3 regions of the Streptomyces sp. NBC_00984 genome follow, and region 2 is predicted to be linked to each of the others. Evidence: riboswitches for the same ligand, from Rfam matches in the RefSeq annotation. Region 2 holds a riboswitch; each other region holds the start of a gene.
What was found. A riboswitch is a leader RNA that binds a small molecule or an ion and turns the genes downstream of it on or off. The one in region 2 is predicted to bind S-adenosylmethionine.
Positions count from the first base shown of each region.

Region 1 (10,415 bases), 2.6 Mb from region 2:
CCCGGCAGCGGCGAGCCGGTGGCTCTGGGTGCCGCCGCACTGGCCGCGGCTGCGGCCACCGGCGCCGACCCGGTCGCCGTCGCCGTGGACTGGGGCACCGGCGAGGGCGCCCAACTGCCGCCCGTCCAGCGGGACTCGGCCACCTGGGAACGGGTCGGTTCGGTGCTGGAGCGAGCCTCCGGCCCACTGCTCGGCGGTTTCTGACGGTTCCACGGCCATCCCCGGACCGGTTTGGGGAAGCGAAGCGATCTTCACTACTATCCGGCGATGATCATAAGAAAAAGGCTGACGGTCGGGGTGGGCATCCTGCTCGCCACCCTGACCGCCGGGCTCGGTTCGGCGCTCCCCGCCGCCGCCGACGAAGCCCCCGCCAAAGCCTCCCCCAAGGTCGAGCTGGTGCTCGACGTCAGCGGCTCCATGCGGACCCGTGACATCGACGGCCAGTCCCGGATGACAGCCGCCAAGCAGGCGTTCAACGAGGTCCTGGACGCGGTGCCCGAGCAGGTGGAGCTCGGCATCCGGACGCTCGGCGCCGACTACCCGGGCAACGACCGGAAGGTCGGCTGCAAGGACACCAAGCAGCTCTACCCGGTCGGCCCGCTGGACCGCACCGAGGCGAAGACCGCGGTCGCCACCCTGGCCCCCACCGGCTGGACCCCGATCGGCCCGGCCCTGCTGGGCGCCGCCGACGACCTCGAGGGCGGCGACTCCACCCGCCGGATCGTACTGATCAGTGACGGCGAGGACACCTGCGGGCCGCTCGACCCGTGCGAGGTGGCACGTGACATCGCGGCCCGCGGCATCCACCTCGTCATCGACACCCTGGGCCTGGTGCCCAACGCGAAGATCCGTGAACAGCTGACCTGTATCGCCGAGGCCACCGGCGGCACCTACACCGCGGTCCAGCACACCGATGAACTCTCCGGCCGGGTCAAGCAGTTGGTCGACCGGGCCGCCGAGCCCGTGGTCACCCCCGTGGCGACCGAGGGCGCGGACAGCTGCTCCGACGCACCGCAGCTCAAGGCCGGCCTGTACACCGACCGCGAGAAGTTCGGCGAGCACCGCTGGTACCGCGTCGATGTGCCGCCCGGTCAGGAACTGCGCGCCTCGGTCAGCGTCTTCGCCGACCGTGCCGTGAACAACGACTACGGAGTGCTGCTGCGGGCGCTGACCGTGCACGGCCGGGAAATCGTGCGGGGCTCGGAGTCGGGCACCGGCCGTACGGACGCGATCTCCTCCGGCCTGCGTTACCCGAAGGCCGAGGCGGACGACTCGGACAGCGACGACAAGCCGGCCGCCGAGACCGTGTGCCTCCAGGTCGCCAACTCCTTCTCGGCCCCCGCGTCGGTGAAGACCTCGCCCGGCATGCCGGTCGAGCTGACCGTGGACCTGGTGGACAGCCCGGACGACGCCGCCGATGCCGCCGCGTTCGGTCTCGGCCGCGGCTGGTGGCTGCTGGGCGTGCTGGTCCTCACCGGACTGGTCGCGGGACTGCTCTTCGGCTGGATCTCGCGCTGGCGCGTCGCCGTCTGGAGGACCAACTGATGATGCGTACGACACGTGTACTCGCGGGCGCGCTGCTCGCCGGGCTCGCCCTGCTGACGTCGGCGGGCGCCGCGGCGGCCGACGACCCGTCGGCGAGCCCGAGCCCGAGCGCCTCCGGGGACGGGTCCGGCCCCACCGAGGCCGGCACCACCTTCCGTACGGCGACGGCCGTCCAGCAGAACCAGCGCGCCACCGCCGGGGCGTCCACGGGTGACTACCTGTACTGGGTGTTTCCCGCCGACGCGGGTCAGCGGGCCACCGTCAAGGCGAAGATCACCCTGCCGGAGAGCGCCACCCGGCACGGCGCGTCGACCTGGCAGGTCGATGTGTACGACGGGCTGCGGCGCCGGCAGGCCTGCATGTACGGCCGCCAGACCGGCAAGGCCGGGTCCGACGCGTCGACGGTCGAGCTGACCTGTGTGCTGCGGACCGTCCGTGCCTGGTCCGAGCCGTGGGCCGACGACCCGCTGCCGGGCAGCTACTACGTACGCCTCACGGTCGTCGATCTGCCGTCGGCGGACCTCGGCCTCCCGGTACAGACCGAGGTCGAGATCACAGCGGCCGACCAGGGCGGTGCCGGAGATGTGGACGGCACGCTCGCCAAGCCGTTGGTCCCCGGCGTGTCCTCCGTCGAGCAGGCCTCGGACGGCCCGACGGACGCGGGCGACGACACGACACCGAAGGTCTCGCTCGGCAGTGAGCCCGAGGACGGCTGGGCCTCGGGCTGGTGGACCGACCGCTGGCTGTGGACGGTCGGCGGCGGGGTGCTGGGGTCGCTCGCGGCGCTCTTCGGCTACTCCCTCACCCGCGGCGGCGGCCGCCCGTCCCGGATCCCGCCGGGCGTCTGACCACGCACCTCGCGGGACGGGCTCCGACCAGGGGCCCGGCACACCGCAGGACCCCGCCTGCGGACGGGCCCGGGTTCCGGGCCCGTCCGGAGGCGGCGGACAGTTCCTTCTCCGCCACCCTGCCGCCCGCCCCTGCTCCCCGGACGGCATCGCGCGACTACCCTCGACAACTCACGTACCGCAGAAGGCCGATGACATGTTCCACGGCGGGCGGTACCGCTGAAGTCAGGTCGCCGCGCACCGAATCGGGTGCGCCACAAGGGAGCGGAGACTTTCATGTCCACGGAGACCGGCCAGGCCGTCGATGCCGAGCCGCGGAGCCACAGGATCGTGCCGGGACCGAAGGGGCTGCCGTTCCTCGGGAGCCTGCCGCAGTTCGGGAAGAACCCTCTCGCCTTCTTCGAGCGGCTGCGCTCCCACGGGGACATGGTGGGCTGGCGATTCGGCCCCAACTCCTGTGTGTACATAGCCGATCCGGACTGCATAGGCGAGCTGCTCACCGAGACGGAACGCTCCTTCGACCAGCCGGCCCTGGGTATCGCCTTCCGGACCGTGATGGGCAACGGCGTGGTCGTCGCCCGCGGCACGGACTGGCGACGGAAGCGGTCACTGGTGCAGCCCTCCGTACGGCCCAAGCAGGTGCGGTCGTACGCGGCGACGATGGCGAGCAGCACGGTGGAGCTCGCGGACACCTGGTCGGGTGGTGAACGCATCGACGTCAAGAGGGAGATGGCGGCACTGACGCAGCGGATCGCCGTGCGCACCATCTTCGGCGTCGACACGGCGGCCGACGCGGAGGCTATGGGCCGGGCGATGGATGTGGCGCAGCAGGAGATCGGCAAGGAGTTCGCCGGTATCGGCGCGCTGTTGCCGGACTGGGTGCCGACTCCCGGCCGGGCCAGGATCAAGAAGGCCGCGGCGGTCATCGACGCCGAGGTGGGCCGGGTCGTCGCCCGTCATCGCGACGGCGGGGACGAGCGCCCCGACCTGCTGAGCCGGCTGTTGACCGCGGTGGACGAGACGGGCGCACACCTCACCGACCAGGAGATACGCGACGAGACGGTCACGCTGTACATCGGCGGGCACGAGACGACCAGTTCCACGCTGGTGTGGGCCTGGTATCTGCTGTCCCGCAATCCGCGGGTGCGTGCCGCGCTCACCGAGGAGCTGGACCGGGTGCTCGGTGACCGGGAGCCGGAGTTCGACGACTACGCGCGGCTGACGTACACCCAGTCCGTGGTCAAGGAGACCCTGCGCCTCTACCCGACGATCTGGCTGGTCACCGGTGTCGCGAAGGAGGGTGCGCGGATCGGCGGTGTGCCGATGCCGGAGGGCACCCGGGTGTGGACCAGCCAGTGGGTGACACAACGCGACGCGCGGTGGTTTCCCGAGCCGGAGGAGTTCCGCCCCGAGCGCTGGGATCCGGAGACGGGCGACGACATCGCGGAGTACGCCTGGTTCCCGTTCGGCGGCGGCCCCCGGGTCTGCCTGGGCACCCGGTTCGCCATGGTGGAGGCGGTCCTGATCCTGGCCGTGCTGGCGCGCCGATTCGAGCTGGACGTGGACCCGGGCGTCATCGGTCCGGTGCCGTCGCTGACGCTGCAGCCGGACCGGGAAGTGATGGCGACGATCCGGACACGGTGAGGCACACGGGGCGGGGTGCCGCGCGGTGGGGGCGCCGGTCCCCCCTGGGTCGGGCCCGCGGTCGCGCGAGGCGGGACGGCGCGTCCGGAACCGGGGGACTTTCCCGGGTCCGGACGCGCAACCCGTCCCGGGACCGGACACATGGCCCGTCCCGACACCGGATATGCCGAACCGATATGTCCGATCTGTCGCGGAGATCGGGGCAGGCGGTTCACACTGTCCATGTCGGTCCCACCGGCCGACGGGCCGCCCGGCCGTCTCCGCAGGCTGTCGATCCAACGGGAGAAACACCATGCGTCTCCGCTCCGCTCTCGCCTCCGCGCTCTCCGTCACGGCCACCCTGACACTGACCGGCACCGCGGCGTCGGCAACGACCGGCACCGCGTCCACCGACACCGCGAGCCGCCTCGGAACCTGCCAGGAGAAGGACCTCGACGTGCACGCCGCACCCGGCGGACAGCGGAACGTCGCCCGTATCAGCGTCACCAACAACGGCGACCGGGCCTGTGTGGTGGACCGGGTCCCCACGATCACCTTCAGGGGCCTCGACGGCTCCGCCGAGGCCGTCCCGCCCGCCGGGAGCGGACCCTACGCACTGGCCGGCGGCGAGCGGGCGTACGCCGCCGTGCGCACCGCGGACCCGGCGGCCACCGAAGGCCACGTCGTCGGCAGCCTGTCCGTGGCGGCGGACCCCTCCCATCTGGGCGTCGCCTTCCGCGCGGCCACCGTGGGCATGCCCGAGGGAGTCCACGTATGGGTGCCGGTGACCACCCTGTGGCAGGAATCGCGCGCCGCGGCGGACAGCGCGCTGACGGACGCGCTGGGCTGACGAGCGGGCCCTGCGGACCGGGCGGGTCCTACAGGCCGTAGGACGTGCCGCCGACGGTCCGCCGCGGGTCGGGGGCCGTCGTCGCGCACAGCGGGCCGCCGTCGAAACCGGCGTTGACCAGGGCGGTGGCACGGCCGGCGGAGTCCACCAGCTTCAGGGCGTGCCACCGCGGCAGCCAGAACACCCGTCCGCGGTGCTCCGTGAGCAGTTCCGTGAGGGCTGCCGGAGCATGCGTCCACACCTTCGGCAGGTCCTCGGCGTGGTCGAAGGCGGGGCGCAGCCCGACCCAGCCGTCGGCGCCGACGTCACCGGAGGTGAGCAGGAGTTCCACGGCCTGGCCGGGCTGCTGGTGGCACTTCTTGGCATGGATCCAGTGGACGTGGTGACCGGGGCCGTGGCTGGTGCAGCCGTCATTCTGGATGAGGTGGGGGAGCATGGTTCTCCGCCTTCCCGAGATCATGGACCCCAGGTGCTCTGCCCCGATGGTCCGCTGTTCCCCATACGCCGCGCATGAGGCCGGTCGTCACCCGGAGCACCCGCAGCGGAGCGGGGTGCCGTCCAGTTAGCCGGGGCTGTGCACTGGAACTCATGACCTGCGAGAACTGTATCCCACGAGCGACGGTGCCCGACGGGTGGTCAGTTCTCAGCCGTGCAGCAGGACCGGGAAGGCCGCCATGTCGTTCTGCGTCATCACCGGCAGCCTGCGGACCTGTTCGTCCGCGACGGCCGCCCGCAGCCCGGGGAAGCGCGCGAACAGGGCGGGCAGGGCGATCCCGGCCTCGACCCGGGAGAGCGCCGCCCCGGGGCAGATGTGGGGGCCGTGACCGAAGGTCATGTGGCGGATCGGGGTCGGCCGGGTGATGTCGAAGTCGTCGGCGTCCGTCCCGTGGTGCTCGATGTCACGGCCGATGGCGCGATAGGAGATCACCACTCCTTCGCCCTTCGCGATCACGTCGTCGCCGATCCGGATGTCCTCCGTGGCGAACCGCATCAGCAGATGGGTGGTGGGGGTGTCCCAGCGCAGGGTCTCCTCGATCACCGTCTCCCACGGGATCTCGCCGTCGAGCACCCTGCGCAGTTGGTCGGGGTGGGTGAGCAGGGCGCGTACGGCGTTCAGGATCAGCCCGATGGTGGTCTCGTGACCGGCGGCCACCATCGCCTTGAGATTGCCCACCACCTCTTCCTCGGTGAGCGGTTCGCCGCCCTCCTCGGCGAGGATGAGCGCGCTGGTGAGGTCGTCGGCCGGACGCGCGGTCCTCTCGCGTACGAGAGCGGCGTAGAAGATGTCCAACTCGGCCAGCAGCGCCAGGCGTTCCTCCTGCGGGGTGAGCATGGAGAAGAACGCCTTGTACCGCCGCATCAGCATGGGGTGCTCGGCCTCGTCCACGCCCATCAACATGCCGACGACCCGCATCGGCAGCGGCTGGGCGAACACGGACTTGAGGTCGACCACACCGTTCTCGCTCTTCTCGCCCTGCTCGGCGAGGGCATCGAGCAGTTCCTCGGTGAACTTCTCGATGTCCGGGCGTATCTCCTCCAGCCGGCGCGGCGTGAGTGCCTGGGAGGTCTTGGTGCGCAGCCGCCGGTGCTCGGCACCGTCCACCGTGAACATGGAACGCCCGGCGTCGATCATGCCGATCAGCGGCCACTCGTGCGTGACCTCCCCGCGCTGCCAGAGCCCCCAGGCGTCGAGGTCCTTCACCAGGCGGGGATCGAGGAGCAGTTGACGGGCCAGGGCATGCCGGGTGACGGTCAGGGCCGGAACGCCGAGGAGCTCGATCCTGGCGAGCGGACCGGCGTCACGCAGTCGCGCCGTCTCACCGTCCAGGTCCTGGACCAGCGGATCGATGACGACGGGCCCGCCGCTCGAAGCGGCCTCCCGGGCGGCGGCCTGCGGGCAGTTCAAGACAAGTCTCCTGTCGGGCGTACGGGGGCGAATCGGACGGGCAACGCGGTCATCCCCCGCAGGAAGGCGGACTGGCGCCGGACCAACTCAGGCGCGGGTACGGACAGTTCCAGGTCGGGAAGCCGGTCGAGCAGCACCTCGATCCCGGTGCGGGCGATGATTTCGGCGATCTCCTGCGCGGGGAAGGGGCAGCGGTATTCGCCGTGGCTGAACGCCAGGTGCGCGCTGTTGCCGCGCCGGCCCGACGGTCCTCCCGGTGCGGAGAGATGCTGCCGGATGTGCGGATCGGCGTTGGCGGCGCCCAGGCCCAGCAGCAGCATGTCCCCGGCTCGGATGTTCCGGCCTCCCAGCCGGGTGTCGCGGGCCGCCCAGCGACCGGCGAGGATCTGCGTGGGGCCCTCCTCCCAGAGCACCTCGTTCATGGCTTCGGCGACGCTGTGCCGGCCGCCGGAGAGCGCGACGGCGAACTGGTCGTCGGTGAGCATCAGCCGGAGCGAGTTGCCGATCCAGTCGGCCGTGGTGAGGTGCCCGGCGGCCGTGATGGCCATCAGGTCGAGCACGTACTCCTCGTCGGTGAACTCACCGGGGTACGCCAGCATGCGCGAGGCCACGTCGTTCCCGGGCGCGGCCCGCCGTGCCGCCAGCAGCCGCTGCATGTGTTCGCCGAACCGCAGATGGGCCTCCTGCGCGCCCGGTCCACCGTCGGCCAGATCCCTGAGCACCTCCGCAATCCGCGGCCCGTCCGCATCGGGGAATCCGACCAGACGGGCGAGGACGAGCACCGGCAGCGGCACGGCGAAGTCCGCGATCAGGTCCGCCGTACCGCGGTCGCAGAACCCGTCTACGAGACGGTCGGCCAACTCCTCGCAGGCTGAACGGAGTTCGAAGTGCTCGACCTCCTCCAGCGCGTGCCCGACCATCGCGGCGTGACGCCGGTGCTCGGCCCCGGCGGTGAAGTAGATGGAGGGCATCGGGCGGCCGACCATCGGCAGCAGCGGCCAGTCCTCGGGGATGTTCCCCCACTGGTTCCACAGCCCGACGTCCCTGGGGAACAACTCGCCGTCGCTGGTGACCTGGTGGAGTTCGCGGTAGCCGATGACGAGCCAGGCCGGAATCCCGCCGGGCAGTTCGACGGGTACAACAGGTCCGTGTTCGCTCCGCATGGCGCGGTAGACGACGTGGGGTTCGGTGTGGAACCCGGGCCCGCTGAGCGGCACGGCGGACGTACCGCCACCTGCCGGGCAGCCTCCGGCGGCGGGCGGCGGGGACATGGACTTGCGCTCGGGCACCGCGGATGCGGGCGTCGTCATCGTACGGAATCTCCTGTGACGAAGGCTTCGCTCGTTGCGGTGGTCGGATGATCAACGCGGCTTCACTATAAGGAAATTCAGTGAGCCTTTCGGCACTATTCACGACCAATCTCGCCACTCTTCCGATCTGAAGAGCCCGTTTTCTGAGCATGGCTGATCAAAAGGGCGGGATGCGCCACGCCCCGGTCGCGCAATCCCGCCATGGCGCGGGCGTGCGACACATCGGTGCGGGCAGGCATGGAGCAGCCACCGGAGCGTTGACATGCACCGGTCGCACGGTGAATTCTGATGCGCGAATCTCCCGCATTCCAAGCATGTCTGCGCAGGCATCACCCATTTCACTGTTCGGTACGAACGGAGAACACTCCTTGCGGATCCTTCGGAACAGTCCCAGCCGGACGGCGGTCGGCACGCTGTCGGTGATCGTCCTCGCACTCACCGCCCTGACCGCCCCCGCACCGCAGGCGCACGCCGCGGCCACGCCCTCGGGCACCCTGGACAGCACCACGAAGAACGTGACATGGCAGAGCCCGGTCTACGCCAAGGGGACCGTCGACTCTCCCGCCAAGTGCGGCACGGCCGCCGAGGACCCCGACAACGCGGTCTGCGCCCGGTTCGACCTGACCGTCGACCCGCCCGCGGGTCAGTGGGACGACAACCCCGAGGGCGGCGTCCCCGTCTCCATCCAATGGGAGACGCCCACGGACGACTTCGACATGTACATCTACGACTCGGCCAATAAGCAGGTGGCTTCCAGCGCGGGCACCGCCGACCCCGAGTCCACGGTCATCCCGAAGGCCTCCGGGACCTACCACGTGGTCGTCGTCCCCTACGACGTGCACAACAGCTCCTTCAGCGGAAAGGCCTACCTCCCCGAGGCCACCGAAGCCGGGAACCTCACCGGTTTCAGCGGCTCGCACGGCAGGTACGAGATCGAGGCCGGTGCGCTCAAGGCCCGCGCCGAGTTCTTCACCGACGACACCCTGCGGCTGCAGGCATCCCCGGACGGCGTACTCGCCGACCCGAAGGACAGCCACATGATCCGGCGGCAGCCCACCGCCCAGCCGCACACCAAGTCCTTCGACGCAGGCACCTATTACGGCGTCCGCTCCAAGGGCGTGGTGATGCGCGTCTACAAGAAGCCACTGCGCTTCGGCCTCTACAAGGCCGACAACCGCACGGCCATCTGGCAGGAGGCCGATCCGCTGCGCTGGACCGGCGGCGGCATGCGACAGAGCCTGAAGCGCGGCACCGACGAACAGTTCTTCGGCGGGGGCGAGCAGAACGGCAGCTTCTCGCACCGCGACCAGGTGATGAACGTCGGCAACAGCACCAACTGGAACGAGGGCGGCTACAACAACTCCCAGCCGTTCTACATCTCCACGGCCGGCTACGGCGTCTTCCGCAACACCATGACGCCCGGCATCTACGACTTCGACTCGCCGGTACGGACCGGTCAGCAGGAACGACGCCTGGACGCCTACTACTTCACCGGTGACACCAAGTCGGTCATCGGCAAGTACACCTCCCTGGTGGGCAAGCCGTTCATGCCACCGGTGTACGGTCTGGAGCCCGGCTCCGCCGACTGCTACCTCCACAACGCCAACCGGGGCGAGCGCCACACCCTAGACGCGCTGAAGGTCTCCGACAGCTACGTCGACAACGGGATGCCGCTCGGCTGGATGCTCGTCAACGACGGCTACGGCTGCGGATACGAGAACCTTCCCCAGACGGGTACGGGTCTCAACAAGAACCATGCCCAGCTCGGCCTCTGGACACAGGACGGCCTGCCCGACGAGGCCGAGGAGTCCAAGGCCGGTGTACGCGTCCGCAAGCTGGACGTCGCCTGGGTCGGCGGCGGCTACGGCTTCGCGCTGGACGCCTGCGACCAGGCCAAGGCCGGCATCGAGAACAACAGCGACGCCCGCGGCTTCGTCTGGCTGCCCGTCTCCTGGGCCGGTGCGCAGCGCTGCGGTGTGCTGTGGAGCGGTGACCAGAGCCTGTCCTGGGACTTCATCCGCTGGCAGATCCCGACGTATGCCGGCGCGACGATGTCCGGCATCGCGTACAACACGGGTGACGTCGGCAGCATCTACCGTCACGACCCCAAGATGTACACCCGTGACCTGCAGTGGAAGGCGTTCCTCCCGGCCATCATGACCATGGACGGCTGGGCCAGTGACATCACCACCAAGCAGCCGCACGACCAGCAGCCGTGGCTGGACGGCGAGCCGTACACCTCCATCAACCGCAAGTACCTGCAGCTGAAGGAGCGGCTGCTGCCGTACATGTACACCCTGTCGAAGGAGGCCACGAGGACCGGCGTCGGCGCG
Region 1 covers NZ_CP108734.1:1,439,325-1,449,739, forward strand. The annotation lists gene xylB (xylulokinase) at 1-204, shown strand, start outside; gene OG520_RS06135 (VWA domain-containing protein) at 268-1,545, shown strand; gene OG520_RS06140 (hypothetical protein) at 1,548-2,393, shown strand; gene OG520_RS06145 (cytochrome P450) at 2,670-4,037, shown strand; gene OG520_RS06150 (DUF4232 domain-containing protein) at 4,330-4,866, shown strand; gene OG520_RS06155 (hypothetical protein) at 4,895-5,302, opposite strand; SAM riboswitch class IV at 5,351-5,460, opposite strand; gene OG520_RS06160 (cytochrome P450) at 5,510-6,772, opposite strand; gene OG520_RS06165 (cytochrome P450) at 6,769-8,082, opposite strand; gene OG520_RS06170 (TIM-barrel domain-containing protein) at 8,451-10,415, shown strand, end outside.
Region 1: another riboswitch for S-adenosylmethionine. It lies ahead of OG520_RS06155 (hypothetical protein); the one in region 2 lies ahead of thrC (threonine synthase).

Region 2 (10,415 bases):
CGCGCAGGCCGCGATCATGCAGGCCATCGCGGAGCGGCTGGGCGACACACCGCTGGCCGTCGGCGGGTTCAGCATGGGCGGGCTCGTCACCCGGCATGCGCTGGCCAAGCTGGAGTACGAGAGCATCGACCACCAGACCGCTCTGTACTTCTCGTACGACAGCCCGCACCGAGGCGCCTGGATCCCGATCGCGCTCCAGGCGTTCGCGCACTACATCAAGGATCTCGACAGCCGGTTCTCCGACCAGATCAACAGCCCGGCCGCCCAGCAACTGCTGTGGCGGCACATCGAGAAGTGGGACGACACGCCGGACCAGAGCGTCTTGCGCGCCCAGTTCCTCGCCGAGATGGAAGCCGTCGGCCAATGGCCGCGCCGACCCCGGCGGATCGGTGTCGCCAACGGCGTGGCCGACGGCACCGGCACCGATGTGCGGGCGGGCGAACTGGCCCTGGAGGGCAAGGGCCTGTCGATCGTGGGGACCAAGCTCTACACTCAGGCGCCGGGCCCCGACGAACTCGTCGCGAAGCTGCGCGTGGTGACGCTGAAGACCAACGAGGTGCGTGCGAACGGACTCCCCTCGATCGACGGCGCACCCGGCGGCTCGCTGGAAGGCTTCGGCATCCTCGCCGACGGGCTCAACGCCCTGAGCCCGTTCCTCGGCTTCAAGACCGACGTACGCATCCGGTCGCACTGCTTCGTGCCGGCGGTCAGCGCGGTGGACATCCGCGATCTGGACACGGACGAGGAGCTGTACGCGGACATCTCCTCGCTCCCGGAGGACGAGAGCGGGCTGGACGAGTTCAAGCTCGCCTCCCGGAACGAGGGACACACCCTCGTGACGGAGGAACTCAGCACCTGGCTGCTCGACCGCCTGCCGTAGCGCGGGTCGGCGGGCGGGAGCGTCACGGTGCCCGACACCCCGTCATACCGGGAGCCGGACGCCCACGACGGAATGGGGGCCGCGGTATCACGCGCCCACGATGCTCCGGCGGGCATCGTGGGCGCGTCCACCGCACGCCCACGGGGAGCCGCGGCTGGAAGGGCCGATGTGACGCCGACCGGTTCGCGGCACGCCTCGTACCCGGGCGCACAAGCACCGTTCGCCCCGGAAACGACATCGGGCCCCTGGACCAGCTGGTCCAGGGGCCCGACGCGGCAAAGCTGTACAGGAACTACCGATCCGTCAGGATCAGAAGTCCATGTCACCGCCCGGCATGCCGCCCGGAGCGGCCGCGGCGGCCTTCTCCGGCTTGTCGGCGATGACGGCCTCGGTGGTGAGGAACAGCGCGGCGATGGACGCGGCGTTCTGCAGGGCGGAACGCGTGACCTTCGCCGGGTCGAGGATGCCCTCGGCGATCATGTCGACGTACTCGCCGGTCGCGGCGTTCAGACCGTGGCCGACGGCCAGGTTGCGCACCTTCTCGACGACGACGCCGCCCTCGAGACCACCGTTGACGGCGATCTGCTTGAGCGGGGCCTCCAGCGCCAGCTTGACGGCGTTGGCGCCGGTCGCCTCGTCACCCGAGAGCTCCAGCTTCTCGAAGACGGCCGAGGCCTGGAGCAGAGCCACGCCACCACCGGCGACGATGCCCTCCTCGACGGCGGCCTTGGCGTTGCGCACCGCGTCCTCGATGCGGTGCTTGCGCTCCTTGAGCTCGACCTCGGTCGCGGCACCGGCCTTGATGACGGCCACGCCGCCGGCCAGCTTCGCGAGGCGCTCCTGGAGCTTCTCGCGGTCGTAGTCCGAGTCGGAGTTCTCGATCTCGGCGCGGATCTGGTTGACGCGACCCTGGACCTGGTCGCTGTCACCGGCACCGTCGACGATCGTCGTCTCGTCCTTGGTGATGACGACCTTGCGGGCGCGGCCGAGCAGGTCGAGACCGGCGTTCTCCAGCTTGAGGCCGACCTCCTCGGAGATGACGGTGCCACCGGTGAGGATGGCGATGTCGCCGAGCATGGCCTTGCGGCGGTCACCGAAGCCCGGGGCCTTGACGGCGACGGACTTGAAGGTGCCACGGATCTTGTTGACGACCAGGGTCGACAGGGCCTCGCCCTCGACGTCCTCGGCGATGATCAGCAGCGGCTTGCCGGACTGCATGACCTTCTCCAGCAGCGGAAGGAGGTCCTTCACGTTGCTGACCTTGGAGTTGACGATCAGGATGTACGGGTCGTCGAGGGACGACTCCATGCGCTCCATGTCGGTGGCGAAGTACGCCGAGATGTAGCCCTTGTCGAAGCGCATACCCTCGGTGAGCTCCAGCTCCAGACCGAAGGTCTGGGACTCCTCGACGGTGATGACGCCTTCCTTGCCGACCTTGTCCATGGCCTCGGCGATGAGCTCGCCGATCTGGGTGTCGGCGGCGGAGATGGAGGCCGTCGAAGCGATCTGCTCCTTGGTCTCCACGTCCTTGGCCTGCTCCAGGAGGGCGGCGGAGACGGCCTCGACGGCCTTCTCGATGCCCCGCTTGAGGGCCATCGGGTTGGCACCCGCGGCGACGTTGCGCAGACCCTCGCGGACGAGAGCCTGGGCGAGAACGGTGGCGGTGGTCGTACCGTCGCCGGCGACGTCGTCCGTCTTCTTGGCGACCTCCTTGACCAGCTCCGCACCGATCTTCTCGTACGGGTCCTCCAGCTCGATCTCCTTGGCGATGGAAACACCATCGTTGGTGATCGTGGGGGCGCCCCACTTCTTCTCAAGGACGACGTTGCGACCCTTGGGGCCAAGGGTGACCTTGACGGCGTCGGCGAGCTGGTTCATGCCGCGCTCGAGACCGCGCCGGGCCTCCTCGTCGAACGCGATGATCTTGGCCATGTGAAGTGGTCCTCCCGGACAGGGGTGGATTTCTCCGGACCGAGTGGCGCCCGCGACGGACGGCCTGCGTGACCGGTGGTTCCTTGCCCCACCGACCTGCGGGCCTCACCGGCCCGGTCCAAGTTCTGTCACTCTCACCTGGAGAGTGCTAACGCCAATGATTAGCACTCGACCCCCGAGAGTGCAAGCGTCCCCCTCGGGATGTGGACACCGCGCCGGGGCGCGCAGGAGGCAGACACGGCACGCGCGGGAGGCATGCACGGCGCGCGCAGGAGGCGTGCACGCCGCCCACGGAAGGCATGCACGCCGCGCGCGGGACGCACTGAGGGCCCGTACCCCCGGGGTACGGGCCCTCAGTGCGTGAGTGCAGTGCGTGAGTGGCGTCGTTGGCCGACCGCTCGAACTCAGCCGACGGCGAGCTTGACCATGTCTGCCTGCGGCCCCTTCTGGCCCTGCGAGATCTCGAATTCAACTCGCTGACCCTCTTCGAGGGTGCGGTATCCGTCCATCTGGATCGCGCTGTAGTGGACGAAAACATCCGCACCACCGTCGACCGCGATGAAGCCGTACCCCTTCTCCGCGTTGAACCACTTGACGGTGCCCTGAGCCATGCCTAACTCCCCTATTACTGGCCCTTGCGCAGGACCGCACTTCGCGGACCCGGGTCAGAACTCACCCTCCGACAGGAGAGGGTGGGTGCGCCGGAACGCGTCGACCGCGGCTGAATGTATCTGCCCAACTGCCCTCTGCAACAGGTCAATCGGACGAGAATTCTCGGCAGAACCGAACGCCCGGATATGCGGAATTCATATGAATCCTGGGCAAGTCGGGCCAGGCAAAGGCGACTTATGCCTCAAGCGGATCGCGCACTTTGGCTGCATCTTGTCGTGGCCGGGCGCATTCTCGTATGCGGGCGGCACGGGCAGCTGGGGGGACTTCCCACACTGTACCGCGCTCAACCATGCAGAATTGCCCCCTCCGTTTCAAACACGGAGAGGGCAATTCGATTACGCGGTGCGGTCGGACGGGGCGTCAGCAACCGCCGGCCACGGCCGGGATGATCGAGATGCCGGCGCCGTCCGGCGTGGCCGTCTCCAGGCCGCCCTCGAAACGCACGTCGTCGTCGTTGACGTACACGTTCACGAAGCGGCGCAGCTTGCCCTGGTCGTCCAGGACGCGGGCGGCGATGCCCGGGTGGTTCTGCTCCAGGGACTCGATGACCTGGGAGAGGGTCGAGCCCTCGGCCGGGACCTCGGCCTGGCCGCCCGTGTAGGTGCGGAGGATGGTGGGGATGCGGACCTTGACGCTCATGGTGGGTGCCCTTCCTGAAGTCTCGGGTGGTCAGCTGGTGGCGAGGCCGGCGGCGCGGAACGCGTCCAGGCTGGGACGGATCGTCGCGGTCGCCTGAGAAGTGTCGGCCACCGCGTCGAGGGTCTTGAGGCCGTCACCCGTGTTGAGTACGACGGTGGTCAGCGACGGGTCGATCAGACCGGCCTCGATGAGCTTCTTCGTCACGCCGACCGTCACACCGCCCGCCGTCTCCGCGAAGATGCCCTCGGTGCGCGCCAGCAGCTTGATCGCGTCGACGACCTGCTCGTCGTCGACGTCCTCCACGGCACCGCCGGTGCGACGGGCGATGTCCAGGACGTACGGGCCGTCGGCCGGGTTGCCGATGGCGAGGGACTTGGCGATCGTGTTCGGCTTCTGCGGCCGGACGATGTCGTGGCCGCCCTTGTACGCGACCGACACCGGCGAGCAGCCCTCGGCCTGGGCGCCGAAGAGCTTGTACGGCTTGTCCTCGACCAGGCCGAGCTTGATCAGCTCCTGGAGGCCCTTGTCGATCTTCGTGAACTGCGAGCCGGACGCGATCGGGATGACCAGCTGGTCCGGGAGCTGCCAGCCGAGCTGCTCGCAGATCTCGTAGGCCAGGGTCTTGGAGCCCTCGCCGTAGTACGGACGCAGGTTGACGTTGACGAAGCCCCAGCCCTCGCCGAGCGGGTCGCCGATGAGCTCGGAGCAGAAGCGGTTGACGTCGTCGTAGTTGCCCTCGATGCCGACCAGCTCACCGCCGTACACCGCGGCCATGACGACCTTGCCCTGCTCCAGGTCGTGCGGGATGAACACGCAGGAGCGGAAGCCGGCGCGGGCGGCGGCGGCGCCGACGGCACCGGCGAGGTTGCCGGTGGAGGAGCAGGAGAGGGTGGTGAAGCCGAAGGCGCGGGCGGCCTCGATGGCCTGGGCGACGACGCGGTCCTTGAAGGAGTGCGTGGGGTTGCCGGAGTCGTCCTTGACGAACAGCTTGCCCTGCTCGACGCCGAGTTCACGGGCGAGGTTGTCGGCCTGGACGAGCTTGGTCCAGCCGGGGTTCAGGTTCGGCTTCTCGGCGACATCGGCGGGGACCGGCAGCAGCGGCGCGTAGCGCCAGATGTTGGCCGGTCCGGCCTCGATGCGCTTCTTCAGCTCTTCGGGGGAGCCGCTCGGAAGGTCGTACGCGACTTCGAGCGGCCCGAAACAGGAAGCGCAGGCGAAAATGGGGCCGAGTTCGAAACGCTCGCCGCACTCGCGGCAGGAAAGGCCCGAGGCGGGACCGAGGTCGACGGCTTCGGCGTTGGCGTCAGCGTCGGCGGAAGAATTGGTGCTTACTGCAACGGTCTGCGCAGCCATGGTGGCGAGGCCCTTTCTCCTCATCTTCCTCGCGGCGCGTTTCGCCACGAGACGGAATTGGCACCTTCCCCACCTGACCTCACGGTCGGCGGGGGGGTTGCCGGGACTTCAACGGGCCGTTCCCTCAGTCCCTCTGGATGAGCGCTGTGGCACCGGATCTTCGATCCGGGCATTTATCGGCGGCCGGACCCCGGCATGCGATGGTCGTCCGCGTTGTTCAAGACTGTAACCGAAGCACCGGACTGTTGAGATAGTCGTCCGAACCGCGAGATGGATCACATACAGGGAGTATCGACCGTGCTGGAAGAGGTCGAATGCTGGCTGGCCAGGCGTTCCTGGTCGGCCGCCGACCGCCCGTTGGACCGCCTCCTGGCCGCCAGGGCCACGGCCGGGGAAGCGGGCCGCGGGAGCGTCAGTGTCGTACTGCCCGCGCTGAACGAGGAGGCGACGGTCGGCAAGATCGTCGCGACGATCCGGCGCGAGCTGATGGAGAAGGTCCGGCTGGTCGACGAGCTCGTGGTGATCGATTCCGGTTCCACGGACGACACCGCGAAGGTGGCCCGGGAGGCCGGCGCCCGGGTGGTGCACCGGGACGCGATACTCCCCCGGATACCGGCCGTGCCCGGCAAGGGCGAGGTGCTGTGGCGCTCGCTCCTGGTGACCGGCGGTGACATCGTGTGCTTCATCGACGCCGATCTGAAGGACTTCTCGGCGGACTTCGTCTCCGGCATCGTCGGTCCGCTGCTGACCGACCCGGACGTGCAGTTCGTGAAGGCGATGTACGACCGCCCCTTCGGTGACACGGCGGGGCAGGGCGGTCGCGTGACCGAGCTGGTGGCCCGTCCGCTGCTCAATCTGCACTGGCCGCAGCTGGCCGGTTTCGTCCAGCCGCTGGGCGGCGAGTACGCCGTGCGCCGCTCCCTGCTCGAACGGCTGCCCTTCCCCGTCGGCTACGGCGTGGAGCTGGGCCTCCTGGTCGACGCGCTGCACACGGTGGGGCTGGACGCGCTGGCCCAGGTCGACGTGGGGGTGCGCAAGCACCGGCACCAGGACGGGCAGGCGCTCGGCCGGATGGCGGCGGCGATCTACCGGACCGCGCAACTGCGGCTGTCCCGCGGCCACCTGGTACGCCCGGCGCTCACCCAGTTCGAGCGCGGCGCGAACGGCTTCGTACCGCGCACCCATGCCGTGGACACCGAGGAGCGGCCCCCGATGTGCGAGATCGAGGAGTACGTTTCGCGCCGCGCGGCCTGACGTGGCCTGACTTCGCACGTTTGGGCGGTTCGTGATCGGGCTAGATTCCGCAACATGGTCTCCGAGCACGAAGCCCAGTCCACCGCCCGACCCTCCGCCCAGGTCCTCGTCGCGTCCAACCGCGGCCCGGTGTCGTACACCCTGGGCACGGACGGATCGCTCGACGCGAAGCGGGGCGGCGGCGGGCTCGTCTCCGGGCTGAGCGCCGTCGACGACAAGCTGTGGGTGTGCGCGGCGCTGGGTGACGGGGACCGGGAGGCGGTCCGGCGCGGGGTCGGTGAGCCGGGCGTACGGATGCTCGACATCGACGCGGACGTGCACGCCGACGCGTACAACGGCATCGCGAACTCGGTGCTCTGGTTCGTCCACCACATGCTGTACCAGACGCCGCTGGAGCCGGTCTTCGACGCGGAGTTCCGGCGGCAGTGGGCGTCGTTCGAGACCTACAACCGGGCCTTCGCCGAGGCGCTCGCCGAGGAGGCGGGGCAGGGCGCCGCGGTGCTGGTGCAGGACTACCACCTGGCGCTGGTGCCGGGCATGCTCCGCGAGCTCCGCCCCGACCTGCGGATCGGGCATTTCTCGCACACCCCGTGGGCGCCCGTCGACTACTTCCGGCTGCTCCCCGACGACATCGCCGAGCAGCTGCTGCACGGCATCCTGGGCGCGGACCGGGCGGCGTTCCTGACCCGGCGCTGGGCGGACGCGTTCATCGGCTGCTGCACCCAGATCCTGGGCGGCACCGGGCGGACCAGGATCGGGGTGCACGGTCTCGGCGCGGACGGGGACTTCCTGCGCCGCCGGGCGCACGAGGCCGATGTGGACGAGCGGATGGCGGCGCTGCGCGAGCAGACCGGCCCCGGCCGGAGGACGATCGTACGGGTGGACCGAACGGAACTGTCCAAGAACATCGTGCGCGGCCTGTTCGCGTACCGCGCGCTCCTGGACGAGCGGCCCGAATGGCGCGGACGCGTCGTCCATGTCGCCTTCGCGTACCCCTCCCGGCAGGACCTCGCGGTGTACCGCGACTACACGGCCGAGGTGCGACGGGTCGCCGACGAGATCAACGCCGTGTACGGCACGGAGAGCTGGACGCCGGTCGTGCTGCACGTCAAGGACGACTTCGCCCGCTCGCTCGCCGCGTACCGGCTGGCCGACGTGGCGCTCGTCAACCCGATCCGCGACGGCATGAACCTGGTCGCCAAGGAGATCCCGGTCGTCTCCGACCACGGCTGCGCGCTGGTGCTGTCGCGGGAGGCGGGGGCGTACGAGGAGCTGGGCAGCGACGCGGTCGTGGTGAACCCGTACGACGTCTCGGCGACGGCGACGGCGCTGCACGAGGCGCTGACGATGGCGGAGGACGAACGGGCCGCGCGCACGGAACGCCTGGCCGCGGCGGCGGTCGCGCTGCCGCCGCAGCAGTGGTTCCTGGACCAGTTGGACGCGCTGCGGCGGGAGTGAGCCGCCCGGGGTGTCAGATCCGCCGGGCCAGCCCGGCCAGGAAGGCGACGACGTCGCCCGGTCCGGCCAGCAGCAGGTCGGCCCGCTCGGCCAGCTCGGGCACCTCCGCGCTGCCGCTGCAGACCAGCAGTCCGGGGATGCCGTCGGGGCCCTCGGTGCGGAGCTTCTCCACCGCGGCGTACGCGGCGAGGTCGCCGAGGTCGTCGCCCGCGTACAGCACGGACTCGGCGTCCGTCTCCCGTACGTACTGGGCAAGCGCCACGCCCTTGTCCATGCCCGGCGGGCGCAGCTCCAGGACCAGCCGGCCCGGCTCGACGATCAGTCCGTGCCGGGCGGCGAGCTCGCCGAGCGGGCCGCTCAGCGCCTCGAACGCGGCCTGCGGATCGGCGGCCCGGCGGGTGTGGACGGCAATCGCCCGGCCCTTCTCCTCGATCCAGGTGCCGTGCCACGAGCCGGCCCGGTCCAGCACGCCCGGGAGCTCGGCGCGGACCGCGGCGATGCCGGGGTGCGGGGCGGGGGCGTGGACGGTACCGGACACGGCGTCCCAGCGTTCGGCGCCGTAGTGGCCGAGGACGACGAGGTGGTCCAGGCCGGGCACTCCGGCGAAGCCGCCGTGCCGGACCGCGACGCCGGCCGGGCGGCCGGTGATCACGGCGATGGAGGCCACCTTCGGGGCGAGCGCGGCAAGGGCCGCGACGGCGTCGGGGTGGGCGCGGGCCTGCTCCGGGTCCGGGACGATGTCGGCGAGGGTGCCGTCGAAATCGAGCGCGATGACGGCGCGGTCGGGGCGGGCGAGAATCGCGGCGAGGGCCTCTTGGCCGGCCGGGGTGGTGGGAGTCGGGAGCGCGGACGGGGTTTCGCTCGGTGTGGGTGCTTCGGGGTTGCTGCCCATGGGGCGAGCCTATAGCGGAGGGCCCGGAACCGGCTCGCCCGCGGCGTGACGGGCGAGGAGCAGCCGGCCGCCACACGCGCATGAGGCATCTCGAACGGACGAACGGTCCCGGCCTGGCGTGTGGTGCCCATGGGGTGCGGACAGTGATCAGGGCGACCAGTTCCCCCCCTCGATCGGGAGCGGCCCCTGATGCGCAGGCCTCTTGTCCTTTCCACGGTACTGGCGGCTCTCCTCGCGGGTGCCTCCCTCTCCCCCGCCCCGGCTCAGGCCCGGCCGGCCGGGCCTGAAGCCCGGCACGCGGCGGATGCCGGCCTCTTCTACACCAACGGCGACCACGTCCACGTCTCCAGTACGCCCCCGGCGACGGCGTCCGGACACGGCTGGTGGGTGCGGGTGAAGGGAGGGAAGCCCGGCGAGAAGGCCAAGGTCACCATCTGGCTCCAGGCGAAGGACCGGCACGGCAAGTGGAGGTCCGTGGCCAGTGGGTCGAAGAAGGTGAAGCCGACCAAGGGCAAGGCGAGCAGCACCCATCGGGCCAACGCCCGTAAGACGTGCGAGGGCCGGAAGAAGACACAGTGGCGGAGCCTGATCGACGTGGACGTCATCGGCGAGGCCGACTCCCCGGAGAAGGCCGTCACTGCCACGATGACCTTCAACTGCGGCGCGGGTGTATAGGGAGAGGCAATGGGTGATGCGGTGCGGGATGCGACCCTGCTCATGGGCGTGCACGGAGTCCTCACCCGGCATCCCTGGCTCACACCGCCCGAGGGCGCTTCGGCGTCCGGCCCGCCCGAGGACGGCTCGGAGTCCGGCGTGCCCGAGGGCACCTCGGATTCTGATTCCGACGTGGCCGAGGACGCCTCGGAGGCCGAAGACGTCGACGTCTTCGGCCTGGCGGTGAACCGGGCCGAGGCCTACGGGTGGAGCAGCACCCTGCTGGGCGCCGGCATGGAGCTCGGCGGAAGCCGGTGGGGGCACAACGACGCGGGGGAGGACTGGACGCAGGACGGACGTGTCCGGGAGCTCGGCTGGCTCCAGGTGGACGTGTCCTCGCGCCTGAACCGGCAGCGACTGCCCGTGCTGCCGGTGGCGACGGTCCTCGGCGATGTGCTGCGGCAGGTGGGCGACGTCCGGGTCACCGGAGTACACACCGTGGCGCCGGTGCATCTGGCGCCGGATCCCGCCGCGGCTCTGCTGTACGCCGCGCATTGGTACGAGCTGGCCGATCCGGGCGCGGCCAGGGACATCACCGTGACCGTGTCGGGCCGCGAGGCGGGGCTGCCGGGCCGGGGCGGGCGCGTCCGCGACGAGGCGCTGGCGTGCGCCTACGGCCGG
Region 2 covers NZ_CP108734.1:4,066,795-4,077,209, forward strand. The annotation lists gene OG520_RS17915 (hypothetical protein) at 1-880, shown strand, start outside; gene groL (chaperonin GroEL) at 1,190-2,812, opposite strand; gene OG520_RS17925 (cold-shock protein) at 3,217-3,423, opposite strand; gene OG520_RS17930 (MoaD/ThiS family protein) at 3,845-4,123, opposite strand; gene thrC (threonine synthase) at 4,154-5,476, opposite strand; SAM riboswitch class I at 5,494-5,620, opposite strand; gene OG520_RS17940 (glucosyl-3-phosphoglycerate synthase) at 5,774-6,730, shown strand; gene OG520_RS17945 (trehalose-6-phosphate synthase) at 6,785-8,188, shown strand; gene otsB (trehalose-phosphatase) at 8,202-9,080, opposite strand; gene OG520_RS17955 (hypothetical protein) at 9,270-9,755, shown strand; gene OG520_RS17960 (hypothetical protein) at 9,765-10,415, shown strand, end outside.

Region 3 (10,415 bases), 2.5 Mb from region 2:
CCAGGTCGAGATGGACGTATTCGACGACCTTCGAGGAGCGCGTCACGTCGAAGCGCGTGAGATTTCCGCAGAGCGTGCAACGCCAGCGAGTCCCGTCGGTCGGCTGGGGAACCGTCGTCATCGTTGCGTCCTCTTTCGTCGAGCCTCGTGCTGCCTTGCTTCAAGGATCTCGCGGTGCGCCGTCGAACTGCGGATGTCCTGCCGTAACCCTACGGCCTCACCGCGTCCCCCCGACACGGCGAGGCGGTCTGTCCCGTTCCCTCCGGTTGCGTCATGCTCTGTTCATGATCGATCGGCGAGCTGTGGCCGGCAGGCTGTCCGGCGGACTGCTACGGACGGTCACCGGTGGACCACTGGTGACCCATGCCCTGATCGCGGTCTGCGCCCTGGTCTTCGTGATCAGCCCGCTGTCCGGCTTCAACCCGGTCCCCGGAACCGCCGACGCCCTGCTGGCCGCCCAGGCGGGGTACTTCGAACGGTGGGGCGTGATCCCGAGCGAGCTGTGGGACGGCTCCGCACACGCCCTGCTCGCCCCGCTCACCGCCCTCTTCGTGCACGGCAGCTGGCTGCACCTGCTCGGCAACGTGCTCTTCCTGTACGTGTTCGGGGCGATGACCGAGGAGCGCATGGGCCGGGTCGGGTTCACCTTCTTCTACGTCATCAGCGGCTATCTCGCCCTGGTCGCCTACGCGGCGGCCCACGCCACGTCCGACCAGACGCTGGTGGGCGCCTCGGGGGCGATCTCGGCGGTGCTCGGGGCGTTCCTGTACCTCTTCCCCAGGGCCCGGGTCACCAGCCTGTTCCCGTTCCTCTTCTTCCTGCCGCTGCGCTTCCCCGCCTGGATCGTGCTGGTCTTCTGGTTCGTCCTGCAGTGGCTGGCGGTCCAGGGCGCGGGCAGCGGGGGGCCGGGCGTGGCCTATCTGGCCCATGTGGTGGGCTTCGCCCTGGGCTTTCTCTACGCCTGGGGGCGTTACCGGCGTACGGATAGAGTGAAGGCACCAGCCACGGCCACCGAGGGAGAAAGCCAGCCGTGATCACCGCGATCGTGCTCATCAAAACCAGCGTGGACCGGATTCCCGAGATCGCCGAGGCCATCGCCGCGCTGGACAGCGTCAGCGAGGTCTTCTCGGTCACCGGTACGTACGACCTGATCGCCATGGTCCGGGTGGCCAAGCACGACGATCTGGCCGACGTCATCCCCGGCCGGATCAGCAAGATCCCCGGCGTCGAGGCCACCGACACGCATGTGGCGTTCCGTACCTACTCGCAGCACGACCTGGAGGCCGCCTTCGCCATCGGCCTCGACGCGTAGGCACACCCCCACGGCGTGACACTTCGGCGGGGGACGGGCTCGGCTGCCCGTCCCCCGCCGAAGTGCTGTGTGCCCGTCAGAGCTGCGCCGCACCCCGGTCCGGGACGCAGCGGCCGTCCTCGGTGCGGTACTTCCACTGGGCGCCCTTGCTCACCAGTTCCTTGACCGCGCGGACGAAGCGCTCGATGTGCTCGTCCGGCGTACCGGCGCCGAAGCTCACCCGGATCGCGTTGAGCGAGCTCTCGCCCGGCTCGGCCTCCGGCGCGCCGCACTCCCCGACCTCCTGCGGGTCGCTGCCCAGCAGGGTGCGGACCAGCGGGTGGGCGCAGAACAGGCCGTCGCGGACCCCGATGCCGTACTCGGCGGAGAGGGCGGCGGCGAAGTGCGAGCTGTTCCAGCCCTCCACCACGAAGGAGATGACGCCGACCCGCGGGGCCTCGTCGCCGAACAGCGAGAGCACCTTGACCTCGGGGACCTCGGCCAGGCCGGCCCGGACCGCGCCCACGAGGTGCTGCTCCCGGGCGACCAGGTTGTCGAAGCCCGCCTCGGTGAGCGCCTTGCAGGCGGAGGCGATGGAGTACACCCCGATGACGTTGGGGGAACCGGCCTCGTGGCGGGCGGCGGTGGAGTGCCATTCGACGTCCACGCCGCCGTCGGTGCGGCGGGCGACCTTGCGCGAGGCGCCGCCGCCGGCGAGGTAGGGCTCGGCCTGCTGCAGCCAGTCGGACCGGCCGGCGAGGACGCCCGAGCCGAAGGGCGCGTACAGCTTGTGTCCGGAGAAGGCGACCCAGTCGACGTCCAGCTCGGCAATGTCGACGGGGTGGTGCGGGGCGAGCTGCGCGGCGTCCAGCACGATCCGGGCACCGTGCGCGTGCGCGGCGGCGGCCAGCTCCTTCACCGGCCACAGCTCGCCGGTGACGTTGGAGGCGCCGGTGACGCAGACCAGCGCGGGGCCGTAGGGCTCGCGGTCGGCGAGCGCCCGCTCCAGCGTCTCGACGGCCTGGGCGGGGGTGCGCGGGGCGTTCAGGTAGGTCACCCGGGCATCGCGCCACGGCAGCAGCGAGGCGTGGTGCTCGGTCTCGTACACGAAGACCTGGCAGTCGGCCGGGACGACCGCGGCCAGCAGGTTCAGCGAGTCGGTGGTCGAGCGGGTGAAGATCACCTGGTCGTCGGCGCGGCAGCCGAGGAACTCCGCGACGGTCGCGCGGCTGTTCTCGAAGAGGTCCGTGGAGAGCTGCGAGAGGTAACCGGCCCCGCGGTGGACGCTGCCGTAGTACGGGGCGTACGCGGCGACGTCGTCCCAGACGCGCTGGAGGGCGGGGGCGCTGGCGGCGTAGTCGAGAGCGGCGTAGGTGACCTCACCGCCCGTGACCAGCGGAACCGTCACATCCTTGCCCAGAACCGACAGAGGGGCACAAAACGACTGGTCGGCGGCAGCGGTGAAGACAGACATGGCGAACTCCCGTAAGAGGCAGGCGAATTGCATGCGCCGGCGGAAACGCGGCAGCGCAGCGGAGAAAAGAGGGGTGTGCGGAGGAGGGCCGACGGCCCTATCGCATTCGCGTGCTCACAAGAGACTCCCTAGGGACCAGGACCCCGGGGGTTGGCATTCACAGATGCCGAGGGGCCCGCGCTTGCCGCAGACCTCGCTGCCTACGGCCTGGTCTTCACCCGGGGCACCCCGCCACGGACGGAGGGTTGCCGGACAGCGGGCCGGGGCCGTAGTCGCTGTCACTCATGACCTGACCAGCATCTTGCCATACGCCTGAAGACGCGCAAGGCGCAGTCCAGGATCCGGACTGCGCCCTGCGCCACATTTCCGCCTGTTTCAGGCGTTGCTGGCCGCCACCCAGCGCTCCAGCGCACGTGCCGCCGCCCCGGAGTCGATGGACTCGGCGGCCTTCGCCATCCCGGCCGCGAGCTGCTCGTTCAGCGTGCCGTCCGCCGCGTCCAGCGCCACCAGCGCCGCCGCCGAGTTGAGCAGTACGGCATCGCGCACCGGTCCCCGCTCGCCGCCCAGCACCCGGCGGGCCACATCGGCGTTGTACGAGGCGTCCGCACCGCGCAGGGCCTGCACGGGCACCAGTTCCAGACCGACGTCGCGCGGGTCGAACGCCTCCTCGCGCACCGCTCCGTCCCGGACCACCCAGACCCGCGAGGTCGCGGTCGTCGTCAGCTCGTCCAGACCGTCGTCGCCGCGGAAGACCAGCGCCGAATTGCCGCGCCCGGCCAGCACCCCGGCGACGATGGGCGCCATCTTCAGGTCGGCCACGCCGACGGCCTGCGAACGCACCCGGGCCGGGTTGGTGAGCGGCCCGAGGATGTTGAACGTCGTCGGCGCGCCGAGCTCCTTGCGGGCCCTGGAGACGTAGCGCAGGGCGGGGTGGAACTTCACCGCGAAGCAGAAGGTGATGCCCGCCTCCTCGGCGACCTCGACGACCCGCTGCGCGGAGAGGTCCAGGTTGACGCCGAGCTTCTCCAGCACATCGGAGGAACCGCTCGCCGACGAGGAGGCGCGGTTGCCGTGCTTGACGACCTTGGCGCCGGTGCCGGCGATGACGATCGCCGACATGGTGGAGATGTTGACCGTCTTGGCGAGGTCGCCGCCGGTGCCGACGATGTCGACCGTACGACCGGGTACGTGGATGGTGTTGGCGTGCTCGTACATCGCCCGTACCAGGCCGGACACCTCGTCGATCGTCTCGCCCTTGGCCCGCAGCGCCACCGCGAACCCGGCGATCTGCACATCGGTCGCCTCGCCGCTCATGATGCGGTCCATCGCCCACGCGGTGTCGTCGGCGGTGAGGTTCTCACCGCGCAGCAGGGGGTTCAGCATGCCGGGCCAGGAACGGTCCGCCACGCTGTCGCCGCCGATCGGGGTCACAACGTTCATGGTCCGCTCCTGGGTCCACAGCCGGTAAAAGGGATTGCCTCCACCCTATCGAGCGCCGTGGACGGCAAAGAGCCCCGTCCATCGAATGGACGGGGCTCCTGCTGTGGCGATCAGTTCAAGCGATCAGTGGTGACCGTGGCCGCTGGTGATCTCCTTGTACTCCTCGGCGGTGGGCTTGGCGATCTGGTTGTCCTCGCCGAAGTAGCCCTTGCTGAGCCGGGCCCGCAGCTTCTGCAGGACCGACGCCTTGCGCTCGACACCGTTCTCGTCGACCGTCGGGCCGATCTCGACCGGCTTGTACTGCTCGTGCGCGGTGAGGGTGTGCAGCTGCTCGGGGCCGAGCGGCTCGTGGATCTCGACGAACTCACCGTGCGGCAGGCGCTTGATGATGCCGGACTCGCGCCCGTGCAGCACCTTCTCCTTGTCGCGGCGCTGGAGGCCGAGGCAGATCCGCCGGGTGGCGATGAACGCGAGGACCGGGCCGACGAAGATGAAGATCCGGACGAACCAGGAGATGGCGTTCAGCGACAGGTGGAAGTGCGTGGCCCACAGGTCGTTGCCACCGCCGATGAAGACGATGACGTACTCGGTGATCCAGGCGACACCGAAGGCCGTCCGGGTCGGGGCGTTGCGCGGGCGGTCCAGGATGTGGTGCTCGCGCTTGTCGCCGGTGACCCAGGACTCGACGAACGGGTAGACCGCGATGATCGCGAGCACCAGTCCGAAGGCCATCAGCGGGATGAACACACCCAGGACCAGCGTGTGACCCCAGAGGTTGATCTCCCAGCCGGGCATCACTCGGATCAGACCCTCGGCGAAGCCCATGTACCAGTCGGGCTGGGCGCCGGTGGACACCTGGTCCGGGCGGTACGGGCCGATGGCCCAGATCGGGTTGATCGAGGCGATGGCCGCGATGATGGCGATGATGCCGAAGACCAGGAAGAAGAAACCGCCGGCCTTCGCCATGTACACCGGCAGCAGCGGCATGCCGACGACGTTCTTGTTGGTGCGGCCGGGACCCGCGAACTGCGTGTGCTTGTGGTAGAAGACCAGGATCAGGTGCGCCACCAGCAGGCCGAGCATGATGCCCGGCAGCAGCAGGATGTGGATCGAGTAGAACCGGGCGACGAAGTCGTGGCCGGGGAACTCTCCGCCGAACAGGAACATCGAGATGTACGTGCCGACGACCGGCATCGACAGGATCGCGCCCTGGGTGAAGCGGACACCCGTACCGGACAGCAGGTCGTCCGGCAGCGAGTAGCCGGTGAAGCCGGTGAACATGCCCAGCACGAACAGCAGGAAGCCGAACAGCCAGTTGATCTCACGCGGCTTGCGGAACGCACCCGTGAAGAAGACGCGCATCATGTGCACGAACATGCCGGCCAGGAAGATCAGCGCGGCCCAGTGGTGGATCTGCCGGACCAGCAGACCACCACGGACGTCGAAGCTGATGTCCAGCGTCGAGGCGTAGGCCTCGGACATCCGGATGCCCTGCATCGGCTCGTACGAGCCGTGGTACACGACCTCGTTCATGCTCGGGTGGAAGAACAGCGTCAGATACACACCCGTGAGGATGATGATGATGAAGCTGTAGAGAGCGATCTCACCGAGCATGAAGGACCAGTGGTCCGGGAAGATCTTGCGCATGTTGGCCTTGGCCAGGGAGTAGATCCCGAGCCGGCCGTCCGCCCAGTCGGCCACCCGCTCACCGGCGGGCGCCTTGCGCTGTGTGTCGGTCGCAGTACTCATCCGCGCTCCCAGAATGCAGGACCGACGGGCTCATCGAAGTCACCGAGCGCCTCGAGGTTGCCCTCGCTGTTCACACCGATCCGCAGCTGCGGAAGGGCGTGACCGGCCGGACCGAAGATGACGCGGGCGCCGTCGGAGAGGTCGAAGGTGGACTGGTGGCACGGGCAGAGCACGTGGTGCGTCTGCTGCTCGTACAGGCTGATCGGGCAGCCGACGTGGGTGCAGATCTTGGAGAAGGCCACGATTCCCTCGTGGGCCCACTCGCGCTCGCGCTTGTCCTTGATGTTCTCCGGCTGGATACGGATGATCATCAGCGCGGCCTTGGCGATCTGGTTCTGGAAGTCCTCGGCGCCCTCGTCCAGGCCCTCGGGCATGGCGAAGGTCAGCGAACCGACGGCGACGTCCTCGGGACGCAGCGGCTCCATCGTGTTCATGTTGATGAGCTGCTTGCCCTTGGCCCACAGGGTGTTGCGGAGCTTCTTCTCCGGCAGCGGCCCGAGGTCGCGCAGCAGCACCACACCGGAGAGCGGCACCAGGGCCAGCGCGCCGAACATGGTGTTGCGGATCAGCTTGCGCCGTCCGAACGCGGACTCCTCGGCACCTGCCGCGAAGTCCGCCAGAACCTTCGCCTTGACCTCGGGCTCGGCCTCGATGGCGTGCCGGTCGTCGGCGACCTCCACGTCGGACATCAGCGTGCGCGCCCAGTGGACGGCGCCGGCGCCGATCGCGAAGAGGGCCACGCCCAGGGTCAGACCCAGGGAGAAGTTGAGCGCGCTCACATGGCCGAAGGGCCAGATGTACACGATCTTGTCGACCGGGAAGATGACGTACGAGGCGATGAAGCCGATCGTCGCCAGCATGGACAGCGTGAACATGAACGCCACGGCGCGCTCGGAGCGCTTCGCGGCCTGTTCGTCGATGTCCTGGATGCGCGGCTTGTGGGCCGGCAGCCCCGGGTCGGCGAACGGGTCGTCCGCGACCTCTACCGCGCCGTGCGCGGTGTCCTGCTCAGCGGGCAGGTTCTCGTCTGGAATCTCTTGGCTACTCATGACTTCTTGGCCTTAGCGGTGTGGGCCGCGACCCAAATGGCAACTGCGATCAGTGCGCCGAGCCCGAAGATCCAGGCGAACAGCCCCTCGCTGACCGGCCCCAGGCCGCCCAGCTTCAGACCACCCGGGTTCTCCGACTGGGCGCTGTTGACGGTCTGGATGTACGCGATGATGTCCCGCTTCTGCTGCTCGGGCATCGTCGTGTCCGGGAAGGACGGCATGCTCTGCGGGCCGGTCTGCATGGCCTCGTAGATGTGCTTCGGGTCCACGCCTTCAAGGCTGGGCGCGTACTTGCCGTTCGTCAGCGCGCCGCCCTCACCGGTGAAGTTGTGGCACTGCGCGCAGTTGGTACGGAACAGGTCGCCACCCTTGGCGATGTCCGCACCGTCAGGGCTGACCTGGTTCTTGGTCGGAATGATCGGACCGGCGCCGAGCGACGCGACGTACGCCGCGAGCTGATCGATCTGCGCCTGGTTGTAGATGACCTTCTTCTTCGGCACCTGGGCGCCGGGCTGCTGCGCCGGCATACGGCCCGTACCGACCTGGAAGTCAACGGCGGCGGAGCCCACGCCGACCAGGCTCGGCCCGTCGGTGGTGCCCTGACCGCCGGTTCCGTGGCAGCTGGCGCAACCGACGGAGTACAGCTTCTTGCCCTCGTCGATGGCGAGGGACTGGGCGGTTTCGTCGGCCTGCGCCTTACTCGCGGGCGCAAACGCGGCGTAGAGCCCCCCAGTGGCCGCCAGCGCGAGGAGTAGTACGACGACCGCCGCCAACGGATGGCGTCGTCGTGCGGAGAGCTTTTTCACGGATTACCCCGGTGTCAGGATCTTCTGCGTCGATGCTGGATGTGGTTCGGGTTCGAGCCCGGTTACTTGATCATGTAGATCGTGGCGAAGAGGCCGATCCATACGACATCGACGAAGTGCCAGTAATAGGACACGACGATGGCGGCGGTCGCCTGTTCGTGGGTGAACCTCTTGGCTGCGTATGTCCTGCCCAGAACGAGCAGGAAGGCGATGAGACCGCCTGTCACATGCAGACCGTGGAAGCCGGTGGTCAGGTAGAACACCGAGCCGTACGGGTCGGAGGACAGCGAGAGGCCGTCCTTCTTCACCAGCTCGGTGTACTCGAAGACCTGGCCTCCGATGAAGATCGCACCCATCACGAAAGTGATCACGAACCAGGCACGGAGCTTCTTCACATCGCCCCGCTCCGCGGCGAAGACGCCGAGCTGGCAGGTGAGTGAGGAGAGCACCAGGATCGTGGTGTTCGTCGCCGAGAACGGGAAGTTCAGGGCCGAAGCCATTTCCTTCCAGTGGTCCGGTCCCATCACCGATCGCAGGGTGAAGTACATCGCGAAGAGGGCCGCGAAGAACATCAGCTCGGAACTCAACCAGATGATGGTTCCGACGCTGGTGAGGTTCGGTCGATTGACCGACGGGTGCGCGTGCCCGGTTTCTACTGTCGTTGCTGTCGCCACGACCGACATTATGTCGGTCGCTTATCCCGCCCTCACCCCGGGGGGTGCCGTTCGGTGTGTCAGGCGGGTGTGTCCTCCCCGAACGGCCCATGGATCCGCTGTCCCGGGCAGTGCTGACAGGACGTCGGGCGGAGTACGATCCGCGCATCGGTTCATGCCCGGAAAGCCCCGAAGACACAGATGTCACGGAGGAACAATGCAGCCGACCGCCACGGTCCTGGTCTACAGCGACGACGCCAACACCCGTGAGCAGGTGAGGCTGGCAGCCGGGCACAGGCCCGCGGCCGATGTGCCACCGGTGGAATTCCTGGAATGCGCCACCCTGCCCGCCGTGCTGGAGGCGCTGGACCGCGGCGGCATCGACGTCTGCGTGCTGGACGGCGAGACGGCGCCCGCGGGCGGCATGGGCGTCTGCCGGCAGATCAAGGACGAGATCTTCCACTGCCCGCCGGTACTGCTGCTGATCGGGCGCCCGCAGGACGCCTGGCTGGCCACCTGGAGCCGTGCGGACGCCGCGGTGACCCTGCCGGTCGAACCGGTCGGGTTCGCGGACGCACTGGCCGCCCTGCTGCGCAGCAGGGACTGCGTGAACGCCTGAGTCGCGCCGCGGTTTCGTCCGTGGTCCCACTGAGGGGCAGCGCACTCCCCGGTCCGGTCAGACCTCGGGACGCAGTCGCGCCGCCTGGATCGTGTCCGTACGGTCCGGCGTGGTGTTCTTCTGCAGGGCGCTGCCCTTCAGCCATTTGGCCCAGGACAGGTTCCAGTCCCCGTAACCGTTGTCGAACGGCGTCATCGTCTCGCCCTGGCTGCCCACGACCGTGACGATGTCGCCCTGGCGCACGGTGTTGTAGAACCACTCGGCCTGGCTGGTGCTCATGCCCGTACAGCCGTGGCTGACGTTCGCGTACCCCTGCGAGCCGGTGGACCAGGGGGCCGCGTGCACGTACTCGCCGCTCCAGGTGACCCGCGTCGCGTAGTAGACCTGCAGGTCGTACGAGTCGGAGGAGCCCTCCGCGATGCCGATCGTCTCCCCGCGCATACGTACGTTGTACTCCTTGCCCAGTACGACCTTGACGCCGTTTCGGGTGGAGAAGCCGGGCTTGCCGGTCGTCACCGGAATGGTGTTGATCACTTTCCCGTTGCGCTTGACCGTCATCGAGTGCGCCGCGGCGTCCGTGACGGCCTCGATGCGGTCGCCCGTGGTGAGCCTCAGCGCCTTCGTGGGGGCGCCGTAGAGGGCGTCGGTGACCTTGACCCCGGCCAGGCCGCTGGTGACGTCGATGGTGGCCCTGGCGGGCCAGTAGACCTTGGGGCGGTAGTGCAGGGTCTTGTCGTCGACCCAGTACCAGGAACCGGTCACGGCGGGTGTCGAACGGACCCTGAGGGCGCGCTCGACGTTGGCCCTGGACGCCTTGTCCTTGATCGGAGCGCTGAGTTCCGCCGTGATGGGCTGTCCGACGCCATAGGTGCCCGCCTGCGGGCCGAAGGCGACCTTCAGGAACTTCTTGGCGGAGGTGGTCCCGAAAGAGAGCGTACGGCCGCCCGGAGCGCCGTCGTCGTCCTCCGTGCTGACCCGCACGGTGTACCGGGTGCCGGCGGCGAGCGGGAGGGTGGAGTGCCACCGCTGCCCGTCGGCGTCGAGTTCGCCCGCGAGGTGGCGGCCTGTCGTGTCGACGGCCGACACGTCCGTGATCCGGCCGTCGCCGTCGTTGACGGTGACCTCCAGCGGCTTGCCGGGGTCGACCTTCCCGTCGCCGTCCGACGCGTTGGAGGAGATCTCGTCCACAGCGTCGTACGGCTTCTCCGCGAGCGGATGGCCGCCGGACCCGCCACAGGCGGTCACTCCTGCGACCAGGGTCACGACCAGCAGGGTGCAGCTCACTGCGGGGCGGATGCGCGGCGTGTGGTTCATGGACCCACGCTATGAAAGTT
Region 3 covers NZ_CP108734.1:6,587,614-6,598,028, reverse strand. The annotation lists gene OG520_RS29480 (hypothetical protein) at 1-121, opposite strand, end outside; gene OG520_RS29475 (rhomboid family intramembrane serine protease) at 285-1,034, shown strand; gene OG520_RS29470 (Lrp/AsnC family transcriptional regulator) at 1,031-1,312, shown strand; gene OG520_RS29465 (aminotransferase class V-fold PLP-dependent enzyme) at 1,389-2,765, opposite strand; SAM riboswitch class IV at 2,938-3,055, opposite strand; gene trpD (anthranilate phosphoribosyltransferase) at 3,141-4,205, opposite strand; gene OG520_RS29455 (cytochrome bc complex cytochrome b subunit) at 4,329-5,954, opposite strand; gene OG520_RS29450 (Rieske 2Fe-2S domain-containing protein) at 5,951-7,003, opposite strand; gene OG520_RS29445 (c-type cytochrome) at 7,000-7,809, opposite strand; gene OG520_RS29440 (heme-copper oxidase subunit III) at 7,872-8,492, opposite strand; gene OG520_RS29435 (hypothetical protein) at 8,680-9,081, shown strand; gene OG520_RS29430 (Ig-like domain-containing protein) at 9,139-10,395, opposite strand.
Region 3: another riboswitch for S-adenosylmethionine. It lies ahead of OG520_RS29465 (aminotransferase class V-fold PLP-dependent enzyme); the one in region 2 lies ahead of thrC (threonine synthase).